DNA from 2 places in the Actinoplanes digitatis genome. Region 1 is predicted to be linked to the other one. Evidence: riboswitches for the same ligand, from Rfam matches in the RefSeq annotation. Region 1 holds a riboswitch; the other holds the start of a gene.

Region 1 (5,584 bases):
CCGATCAGGCCGTAGGGCGCGAGGGGCAGGAAGCGGACCAGCAGCACTGCGGCGAGGCCGCGGCGGTTCAGCCAGCCGTCGAGGCGGTCGAGGCGGCCGCCGGCCCGCGCGCGGAGTGCGCCCCGGCCGGCCCAGCGGCCCAGGTAGTAGGTGGCGACGCCGGCGATGACGGCCGCGGCCAGCGCGGTCACCGCGCCCGTCGCCGGGCCGAGCAGGGCGCCGCAGGCGAGGGTGATCGCCGTGCGTGGCACGAGCACCGAGAGCAGGAGGCCGCCGACCACGGCGATCGCCACGGCGGCCGCGGGGCCGATGGCGACGACCGAGTCCGCGATGGCGTGCAGGGGCAGGACCGCGGCGGCGACACCGAGGGACGCCACCGCCGTCCCGAGGATGCCGAAACGGACGAGCCGCCGGCGCCAGCCGATGGGGGTGTCCTGGTGCTGCGCGCTGGCCTGAGGGTCCGTGGCGGGGTTTTCGATGCCCCGCGGGGCGATCAGGGTGTCAGTCATGCAGGCGTACCGCCCCAACTTCTCGTCGGTCCAGGACAGGTCGTACCGGTCAGGCGTTCAGTCGGTCATACGGCGCCCGCCGCGGCGAGCCGCTCGCCTCGTAGCCGATCGGCCCAGGAGTCGTCGAGCGGTTGAAGGCTATCCGCGCCGATCGCCCAGCGCAGTAGCAGATCGGCTATAGCTGGGTTGCGAGCCAGCGCGGGGCCGTGCGCGTAGGTGCCGAGGATCTTCCCGTGCCAGGCGCCCTCGGTCTGGCCGTCGTTGCCGACGCCGGCGGTCACCCGGGCGAGCGGCGCGACGCCGGGCCCCAGCAGGGTCCGGCCGCCGTGGTTCTCGAAGCCGGTCAGCGGGGGCAGGCCCAGCCGCGGGTCGATGTCGCCGCGAACCTCACCGACCGCGCGGGTCTCGCCCCGGTCGGAGGTGAGGTCGAGCAGGTCCAGTCCGGCGCATTTGGTGCCCTTCGCGTAGAACGAGCCGCCGAAGAGCTGGTAACCCGCGCAGACGGCCAGCACGGCCGCGCCCTGGTGCACGGCCCGGTGTAGGCCGCCGTCGGCGATCAGCCGCTGCGCCGCGAGCGCCTGCGGCCCGTCCTCGCCGCCGCCGATCAGGTAGATGTCGGCGGTGGTGGGCAGCGCCTGGTCGGAGCGGACCTCGTAGGTCTCCACCGGGATGCCGCGCAGGGCCGCCCGGCGGCGCAGGATCAGCATGTTGCCCCGGTCGCCGTACGTCGACAGCAGGTCGGGGTAGATCCAGACGATCCGCAGCGTGCTCTCAGTTGACACGGTCCAACTCCGCTCGGATGTCCTGGAACGCGGTGTAGTTCGCGATCACCTCGAGGCGGCCCGGCGGGCTCGCCCGTACCGCCTCGTCGAAGGTATGCACGTGCCGGAAGGCCACATCGTTCACTTCCAGCCGAACGGCGAGGTCGTAGGCGCGGTCGCCGGTGATCAGGACCTGCCGCCCGCGCAGGGGGGAGAAGTCGACGTCGTAGAGCCACGACGTGTCGAAGCCGTCGGGGTCGCGGGCGTTGATGGAGAGCAGCGTCGGCGCCACCTCGGCCATGTCGAAGGCCTCCAGCCAGCTTGCCGGGTTCTTCGCCAGCAGCAGCCGGATGTTGCGCCCGTCGCGGTCGACCTGCGCGTAGCGGCCGGCCACCGAGGCCACGCCGGCGAGCCGTGGTGCGGCCTCGATCGGCCGGATGCCGAACTCGGCGGCGACGGCCAGCGCGGTGGCCGCGTTGCCGAGGTTGACCTGGCCCGGCAGCTGGAGCTTGATCAGGTGCCAGTCGCCGTTCGGATCGACGACGCCGTCGTCCTCCACGGTCCACTGCGCCCGCGGGCGGCGCAGCGGGCAGCCGCTGCACCACCAGTCGCCGTCGGCGCGCTCGATGGGCGAGCCGCACTCGGGGCAGACGAACGAGTCGTCGTGCCAGCGCTGCCCGGCGCTGAACCAGACGACCTGCTGGGTGTCGATCGCGGCCCAGACGACCATCGGGTCGTCGGCGTTGGCGACCACGTGCACGTCGGGGTGGGCCGCAAGGGCCGTGCGCCACATCTGCGCCATCATCGCCACCTCCTTCGCCCGGTCGAGCTGGTCGCGGGACAGGTTCAGCAAGGCGACCACACGCGGGGTGGTCTCGTCGATCACCCGGGCGAGGTAGTGCTCGTCGACCTCGAGCACCGCGAACGGGGTTGCGCCGGCCTTGGCCAGGGCCGAGGTGTGCCCGGTCGGCATGTTGGCGCCGAACGAGTTGGTGGCGACCGGGCCGAGCACGCCGACCGCGGCCGCGGCGAACCGGGTCGTGGTCGTCTTGCCGTTGGTGCCCGACACCAGCGCGATCGCGCGGCCCGAGGCGAGGTTCCTGAGCAGGTCAGGATCGATCTTGAGGCCGATCCACCCGCCGATCACCGAGCCGTCACCGCGTCCCGCGGCGCGTGAGAGCGCCGCAGCGGTTCGCGACACCGAAGTCGCGACCTTGGCCCGTAGGGGCAATTTCCCGTCCGTCACGGCTGCGAGGGTACCGGAAACGGACACTACGTCGAGTGGCCCCGGGGTCCGTGGCCTGCGGTGGGCCGGGGTCGGCCGAACGGATGATCTCCACCCCGCCGCTCGGTGCCGCGTTTAGGCCGGTGGGGGCGTTTAGGCCGACATTCTCCCGATCTTGCGAAAGTCCATGATCCACCGAGGTGCGGCTTTTTATGTGTCGTGTTTCACCCGTTACTTTCGGCGCAGGGTAAGTGATCCACTACGTCTCGTGACGGCATTTGTCACGGCCCGGTTACAAACCGGACAGAGTCCGATGTGCCAAATACTCTGAGTGACCAACTGGGGTCCGACGGTCCCGGCGGAAATCAGGTAGCAAGGTTGGGCCGGTGAGCATTCGCTCGCCGTTCGTGTCGCGTCGGACCACGCCGAGCCCTGCCCCGGTCCGGGCGGCATGACCGTTGAGGTAGCTACACCAACAAAAGGCAGTTGGGGGCAGGGACGGGGGACCCAGATCCGGTCCACCGGCGGTCACGTCGCTTCGGCGGCGCGTACCGCCCGGACCTTGGGGTGAAGTCGCCAGCGGCGACCGGGCAACCTTCCCGCCCGAACCCGACAGCTAACCTCGCAGGCGTGCCGGAGGGAATTCTCTACCGTGCACGAACGCAGTTCGAGCCGGAACCGCCGCATGGCCGGAACCGGCACCATCGCACTGTCCCTGGGTCTCTGCCTCTGTGCCGGCCAGCTGGTCGCCACACCGGCGGCGTCCGCCGCTCCCGTCGTCGAGGCGGCGGCCGCGGCATCGGCGATCAAGCCGAAGATCTCGAACTCCGCGGCCCGCTCCATCGCGTGGGGCAAGACGGTCAAGGTGACCGCCAAGGTGATCGACCCGAAGACCGGCGACGTGGTCACCAAGGGCTCGGTCCGCCTGCAAGCCAAGCGGAACGGCAAGTGGCGCACCTGGGTGACCCGCAAGCTGTCCGCCAAGGGGACGGTGACCCTGTCCGCCGAGCCGCACATCACCGGCTACTTCCGGACGCAGTACACCGGTGCCAGCGGCATCAACTCGGTGACCAGCCCGGGCATCAAGGTCACCGTGCGCAGCAGCGGCGCGAAGATCCTCGCCGAGGCGAAGCGGCACAAGGGCGCGCTCTACAAGTTCGGCGCCGCGGGCCCCAAGCGCTTCGACTGCTCCGGCTACACCCAGTACGTCTTCCGCAAGACGACGGGCAAGAAGCTCCCGCACAAGGCGAACGCGCAGCAGAAGCACGGCAAGAAGATCAGCAAGAGCAACAAGCGGATCGGCGACCTCATCGTGGTCCGGTCCGGCTCGTACGGCACGCACGCCGGCATCTACGCGGGCGGCGGCTACATGTGGGACTCGCCGCACTCGGGCGCCCGGGTGGGCAAGCACAAGATCTGGAGCAAGAACTACGTCGTCCGGCGCCTCGTCGCCGCGTGACACTAGTAAGAACAGTGCGGCACCGGTAAGAAGCAGTAGGACAGTTCAGTGGGGCGCGACCCGGTTCGGGTCGCGCCCCACTGTCGTGCGCGGCCTCCACTTTGCTCCCCACCCGAGCGTCGAAGGGCGGCTGCCCCTTCCCGAAAGCCCGATTTCGGGGGACTTTCGTGCCCGCGTGGGCGGCATGTCGGAAAGTGGACCATGGCAAGGAGGCCTAACCCCTCCACTTCGCCGCCACCGGCTCTGACGTGCGCATTCATCTGCGAATCTGACTCGCAGGCCGCGTCATTCTGGTTGCGGGTGGAGGGAAGTGGAGTAGAGTGGAGCGCAGTGGCAGGGCCTGAGGAGCTGACTCCGAAGGGGTTGCCGGCCCAGACGACAGGCGGTCCGCGAAACCGCCCAGGGGCAGGGGGTTGGGCCGATGTTTCTCGGCACGCACACCCCGCGCCTCGACGACAAGGGACGGTTGATCCTTCCGGCGAGGTTCCGCGACGAGCTGGCGGGAGGTGTCGTGATCACCAAGGGGCAGGAGCGTTGCCTTTACGTCTTCCCGATGCCTGAGTTCCAGCGCATCGCGGGCCAGCTGCGTGAGGCACCGGTCACCAACAAGGCGGCCCGGGCCTACAGCCGGGTGTTCTTCGCCAGTGCGCACGACGAGATCCCCGACAAGCAGGGCCGGGTCACCATCCCGGCACACCTGCGGGGTTATGCGGCGCTCGACCGCGAGTTGGTCGTGATCGGCGCGAGCACCCGGGTGGAGATCTGGGACAAGCAGTCCTGGGAGCAGTACCTCTCGGCGAGCGAGGACGAGTTCGCCGACATCGAGGAGGGGGTGCTGCCCGGCGGACTGTGAGGCGTGGCACCTGTGGGCCGCCGACACGGTCCGGACGTCGCCTCGGCCGTACTGCGAGATCTCCAGCCGCTCCCGCTCCTGGCGCCTCTTCCCCGGCGCCAGGCGTGTGTCCGGTCGGGCGCGCCCGAAGGCAACGGGCACGAGCGGATGGGGATCTGGCGGTACGGACGGACGACCGGGCACGTAGGCGCCGAACGCCCCGGTAGGGGCGGCCGGTATCGGGTAAGGCCGGGTGAGCGCGGAAAGAGCGGGCAATGGGGGTCGTCATGGGGGAGCTTCGCGGCACGCACGTGCCGGTGCTGCTCGAGCGCTGCCTCGAGCTGCTCGCCCCGGCCCTCGCTCTGCCGGGCGCCGTGCACGTCGACTTCACGCTGGGCCTGGGCGGGCACGCCGAGGCCGTGCTGGAGCGGCACCCGGACGTGGTCCTCATCGGACTCGACCGGGACACCGAGGCGCTCGCGCACTCCCGGCACCGGCTGGCCCGCTTCGGCGACCGGGTGCACTTCGTGCACGCGGTCTACGACGAGCTGCCGGAGGTGCTCGCGGGGCTCGGCCGGCCGGCGTTCCACAGTGGGCTGTTCGATCTCGGCGTCTCCTCGCTGCAACTCGACGAGCCGGACCGGGGCTTCGCCTACTCGCGGGACGCGCCGCTGGACATGCGGATGGACCAGTCGCGGGGCATCACCGCGGAGGAGGTCGTCAACGGCTACGAGCCGGGCGAGCTCGTCCGCATCCTGCGGGTCTACGGCGAGGAGAAGTTCGCGCCCCGGGTCGTCT
Region 2 (5,584 bases), 1.5 Mb from region 1:
CCGGAGGCGTACCCGCTGCTGCTGAACTACCCGTACTTCGACCTGTACCGCAAGCAGGTGGTCAAGCAGGCCGACCTGGTCATGGCGATGTACGTGCGCGGCGACGCCTTCACGCCGGAGGAGAAGGCCCGCAACTTCGCGTACTACGACTCGCGTACCGTGCGGGACTCGTCGCTGTCGGCGTGTATCCAGGCCGTCATGGCCGCGGAGGTCGGTCACCTCGAGCTGGCCCATGACTACCTGGGCGAGGCCGCCCTGATGGACCTGCACGACCTGCACCAGAACGCCCGCGACGGCGTGCACGTGGCGTCGCTCGCCGGCTCCTGGATCGCACTGGTGGCGGGACTGGGCGGCATGCGGGACTCGGGCGGGCAGCTGTCGTTCGCGCCGCGCCTGCCGAGCCGGATCAACGCGCTGGAGTTCTCGCTGCTCTGGCGCGGTCTGCGGCTGCGGGTGGAGGTGACGGCCGACGAGGTCACCTACTCGCTGCGCAACGGCGGCGGCTCGGCCCGGCTGGACCTCCTGCACCACGGCAAGGAGGTCACGATCACCCAGGTGAAGCCGGTCGTGCTGGCCATCCCGCCGGCGCCGCCGACCGGACCGCAGCCGAACCAGCCGTTCGGTCGTGCCCCGGTCCGGCGGGCCACCGGCAGCTGACCGCCGACCTCGGCAGACAAGAAAGCCCCCGTCCGCCAGGACGGGGGCTTTCTTTTGGCGCGGGGATCAGAGCATCGACACGTGCACGTGGTCCGTGTGGTCGCTCGGTCCGGAGTATGACTTCCAGCCAGTCGCCGGGAACCAGATCTGCTTGTTCCAGATGACGTAGAGAATGCCCAGCCTGTCGGCGTTGCGCACCAGGAACGCCATCAGGTTGTTGCCGTACTCCCGGGTGTCCTGGTTGTGCCAGGGCGAGAAGCCGCTCTTCTGCAGCGACCAGTCGCAGGCCCGGCCCTTCGGATGCTCGAACGGGCCCCCGTTGCGGTGGCAGCCGACGAACCGCTTGAAGTTCGCCTTCTTCACTTCCTTGTACATGTGGAAGGTCCGCGGGGTGATGCAGCCGCTGGTCGTGGGGTCGTTAACGCTGCACGACTCGGGACTGAACTCGCCGTCGGAGTTACGCGGAGCCGCGGCGGCCACCGGCGAATTGACGAGCACGAAACCGCCGGTCACGATGTTGCCGCCGACCTTCGCCAGGGCCTTCTCCGCCGACTGCTTCTGCTTCTTCATCGCGGCGAGGTTCTGCTGCTGTGCCTTGACCTCCTGGTCGAGGCGGGCCTTGGCGGTGTTGACGTCGTCGATCGCCTGGTACAGCGCGTGCAGCTTGCCGTCGTTGAGGGCGCTGATCTCCTCGAGGGAGACCGCCTTCTTGAGGAAGCCTTCCGGGCCGTCCGTGTTCAGCAGGAAGCCCATGGTGGAGATGCCGCCGGTGCGGTACTGCTGTGCCGCGACGGCGCCGACCTCGGGAAGCATGGCGTCCCGGCGGGCCTCGGCGTCCTTGACCTTGAGGGCCAGGCCGAGCTGCGTCTTCGTCGACTTCGCGACCGCCGACTTCGCCGCGACGAAGCGTCGTCCGGTGGAGTCGAGCACTTCGTTGAGGAGCGGGTCGTCTTCGCCGTCGTCGGCGGTCGACGTCTTCTTGTCGTCCGGGTCGGCGTTTGCCGGGCCGGCGGGCACGAGCAGCATCGTGACCGCGACGAGCGGTGCCAGGGCGAGGACCAGCCACCGGCGGGGTCTTGCCGTCATTCAGAATCCTTCCGCGTGGCCGCCGACCGGGTTAGCTGACGGGTTCGGGACGGAAGCAATCCCTACCACTGTTAAGTGGATTCACCCCACTACTACGTGTGGTTCCCCGGCTCGCCTCGCGGCGATTAGGCGGTGGACTGCCGGCACCTTGGGGGCGGTGCCTTCCTTGGCAGTAACCGGCGGCCAGCTTACCCGACAACGGGCCGTCTGCCAGTCTCCACGACGGCCGTAAAAGCGTTACCCCGCAACGACTTTCCGTTACATTTCGATGGAATGGCCCAGGTGGTTAACGCCGGGCGGGCCATCGGTGTGAGTCACTGCATTCTTATCGCGCCGAAATTACGCCGAGTGGCGGCATTGTTGCCCTAAGTACGACACCTGTCGATTCCTAGCATCGATGGGTAGTGTTCGTCACGGTCTCCGCGGAGACCGTCGCCTAATCGCCGCATGGCGAGCCGGGGAACCAACCGAGTAATGGGGTGAATCGGGTCCGAGCCGCAGGCACGGACCTGTAGGGATCGCTTCCGTCCCGAACCCGTCAGCTAACCCGGTCGGCGGCCGACGGAAGGAAAGCACTTGAGGCTCAAACCTGCCCGCCGACGATTAGCGGCCGTCCTGGCCGCGCTCGTCGCCACCTCGGGGCTGGCGCTGACCGCCCCGTCCCCAGCCTCCGCCGCACCCCGCCCGCTCGCCGCGCCCGGCGACTCCGGCGACGACGGCGAGGGTGGCTCCAAGTCACTGGTGCAGCAGCTCGAGGCGGCGTCCAAGGGCTTCGTCGAGGCCAAGGAGGCCCTGGCCCGCTCCAAGACGCGCCAGCAGCAGTTGATCGCCAAGCTCAAGGAGATCGACGCCGAGCTCGGCCCCCGGCAGGCGGCGCTGGACGACATAGTCCAGCAGTCGTATCGCGTCGGGCGCCTCGGGCCGATGACCGCCCTGCTCAACGCCGACTCGACCGGCAGCATGCTGGACCGCGCGGAGATCCTCGAGACGGTCGCCGTCAAGCAGGACCGCGCGGTGCGTGATCTCAAGGACTCCCGGAGCCGGCAGGAGCGGGCGAAGGCCGAGATCGACGCCGAGATCCGCGATCAGCAGCGCCAGGTCGAGATCATGGCCAAGCGCAAGGCACAGGCGGAGGGCGCCCTCAAGGCGGCCAACGCGGCGAACGGCGTCGAGGAGGAGTCGTCGAGCGGCGCCGACTCCAGCAGCGGTGGCAGCAGCGACGGCGGCAGCAGCCTGCGGGCCGCGGCCGCGCCGCGTAACTCCGACGGGTCGCTGCCGAACCAGTCATGCAGCGTCAACGACCCGACCACGTCCGGCTGCATCACGGCGCGCACCCTGCACGCGATGAAGGAGGCGCAGAAGGACGGCTTCACCCACTTCGTCGCGTGCTTCCGCACGCAGAACAGCGGTGAGCATCCGAAGGGCCGGGCCTGCGACTTCGCCGCCGACAAGAACGGCTTCGGAGGCGTCGCCTCGGGCAGCAGCAGGACGTACGGCAACCGGCTGGCGAACTACTTCATCAACAACGCCAGCGCGCTGGGCGTGCTCTACGTGATCTGGTTCAAGCGGATCTGGCTGCCCAGCAGCGGCTGGAAGGCGTACTCGAGGGGTAACGGCGACCCCTCGAGTGATCACACGAACCACGTGCATCTCTCGATGCGCTAGCTGACAGGGTGCGGGGCCTACCGCTTGACGTAGGCCTCGTACTCCTTCAGCACGTCCTCGGTCGGGCCGTCCGCCCGGATCAGCCCCGACTCGAGCCAGATGCTGCGCTCGCAGGTGTCCCGGATCGACTGCTCGCTGTGGCTGACCAGGAAGACCGTGCCGGCCTCGGCCCGCAGGTCGCGGACCCGCTGCTCGCTGCGCCGGCGGAACTTCGCGTCACCGGTGGCCAGCGCCTCGTCGATGAGCAGCACGTCGTGCTTCTTCGCCGCCGCGATCGAGAACCGCAGCCGCGCCGACATGCCGGAGGAGTAGGTGCGCATCGGCAGCGAGCTGAAGTCGCCGCGCTCGTTGATCCCGGAGAACTCGATGATGTCCTTCACCTGGGACTTCACGTCGGCCGGTGACATGCCCATCGCCAGGCAGCCGAGCACGACGTTGCGCTCGCCCGGCAGGTCGTTCATCAGGGCCGCGTTGACGCCGAGCAGCGACGGCTGGCCGGCCGCGTAGATCGCGCCCCGCTCGACCGGGAGCAGCCCGGCGATCGCGCGCAGCAGGGTTGACTTGCCGGAGCCGTTGGTGCCGATCAGGCCGACGGCCTCGCCCTTGTACGCGACGAAGCTGACGCCCTTGATCGCGTGCACCTCGCGCAGCGTGGCCGGCTTGGTGCCGGTGACGAGCCGCTTGAAGCTCGCCAGCGGGCTGCCGGTGCCGGCCGTGGCGGCCTGGTGCACCCGGTAGACCACGTGTGCGTCGTCGACGATGACCGTCGGTTCGCGCCGGTCGGTGCTGGAGTTGTCAGCCACGGCCGTAACCCTTCTCTCCGCGCCAGAAGTAGACATAACCGCCGAGTCCGACCAGCGCGGTCCAGCCGATCGCCTGGAGCCAGAGCACCGGGGCCGAGGCCGCCAGCGTGACGTCCTCCATCAGCGCGTGCCGCATCAGCTCGATGAAGATCAGCAGCGGGTTGGCCTCGACCAGGTACAGCTTCCAGCCGCTCAGGTGATCGGAGAACTGGGTCACCGGGTAGAGCACGGCCGAGCCGTACAGCCAGATCCGCATGATGAACGGCACCAGCTGCTTGAAGTCGGCGACCTTGGAGCCCAGCCGGGCCGTACCCATGGCCAGGCCCGCGTTGAAGATCGACTGAAGCACGAAGGCCGGGATGATCAGCAGCCACTCCCAGGTGATCGGCTCGCCGAAGGCCAGCACGATGACCATGAGGACCGCCATCGAGGCGAACATGTTGCGAATCTCGACCATGGTGATGGCGAGCGGCAGGCTGGCCCGCGGGAAGTGCAGTGCCCGGATCAGGCCCATGTTGGAGCTGATCGACTGGATGCCGGACTGCACCACCGACTGGGTGAAACCGAAGACGAAGACACCGATGCAGAGGTACGCGACGAAGTTGTCGACGCCCCGCTGGGTGTTCAGGAGCACACCGAAGATCACGTAGTACACGGCCGCGTTGATCAGCGGCGTCAGCACCTGCCAGAAGGCGCCGAGTTTGGTGCGGCCCAGCGACGAGCTGACCTTGGCGTTCGCGTACGACGCGATGAAGTGCCGGTATGACCAGAGCTGCCGCGAGTAGTCGCGCAGGCTGGGCAGCTTGCCGGCGGCGCTCAGGCCGTGCGTGCGGGCCAGCTCCTTGAGCGCGAGGCCGGTGTCGGAATCGGCGACCGCCGTAGGGGGCATGGGGTGGCGCTCCGATCTTGTCGGTCCGATGGGGGCCGAGGACCTGGTTGAATCGTCCGGGGACACAGGTACAAGTGTGCGCGATGGAACGGGTTCGTATCGACGCTGGCCCGAAACTATCCGACCGGGCGCCGGAACGCAACCGTTGCGTCCTCGCGTATAGTGAGACCGTGGCAACAGCGAAACGTGCACCCGCCGGAGCGGCGGTGCTCCGCGGGGACATCACCGCGGCCATTCGGAATGCGGTCATGAACGAGCTGGCCGAGGTCGGCTACGGACGGCTCTCCATCGAGGCAGTTGCCCGCCGCGCGGGTGTCGGCAAGACGGCAATCTACCGCCGGTGGAGCAACAAGCTCGAAATGGTACTCGAGATAGTGTCCGCGGTAGCGGAGCGTAGCGTGCCCATGCCCGATACCGGAAGCTTCGCGGGCGATCTGCAACTGCTGATGTTCATCGTCAGCAAGGCGCTCGGGCACCGCATCGC

Evidence for each region. A riboswitch is a leader RNA that binds a small molecule or an ion and turns the genes downstream of it on or off. The one in region 1 is predicted to bind cyclic di-AMP.
Region 2: linked by a shared signal. The riboswitch ahead of BJ971_RS37030 (coiled-coil domain-containing protein) and the one ahead of BJ971_RS30030 (C40 family peptidase) in region 1 are both predicted to bind cyclic di-AMP.

The regions. Positions count from the first base shown of each region.
Region 1 covers NZ_JACHNH010000001.1:6,876,544-6,882,127, reverse strand. Annotated here, with positions in the region: gene BJ971_RS30045 (TVP38/TMEM64 family protein) at 1-509, opposite strand, end outside; gene BJ971_RS30040 (type 1 glutamine amidotransferase) at 575-1,291, opposite strand; gene BJ971_RS30035 (Mur ligase family protein) at 1,281-2,501, opposite strand; cyclic di-AMP (ydaO/yuaA leader) riboswitch at 2,956-3,141, shown strand; gene BJ971_RS30030 (C40 family peptidase) at 3,181-3,954, shown strand; gene mraZ (division/cell wall cluster transcriptional repressor MraZ) at 4,376-4,807, shown strand; gene rsmH (16S rRNA (cytosine(1402)-N(4))-methyltransferase RsmH) at 5,062-5,584, shown strand, end outside.
Region 2 covers NZ_JACHNH010000001.1:8,358,030-8,363,613, reverse strand. Annotated here, with positions in the region: gene BJ971_RS37040 (glycoside hydrolase family 65 protein) at 1-657, shown strand, start outside; gene BJ971_RS37035 (coiled-coil domain-containing protein) at 724-1,743, opposite strand; cyclic di-AMP (ydaO/yuaA leader) riboswitch at 1,749-1,885, opposite strand; cyclic di-AMP (ydaO/yuaA leader) riboswitch at 2,167-2,316, shown strand; gene BJ971_RS37030 (coiled-coil domain-containing protein) at 2,320-3,408, shown strand; gene BJ971_RS37025 (ABC transporter ATP-binding protein) at 3,426-4,247, opposite strand; gene BJ971_RS37020 (ABC transporter permease) at 4,204-5,100, opposite strand; gene BJ971_RS37015 (TetR/AcrR family transcriptional regulator) at 5,307-5,584, shown strand, end outside.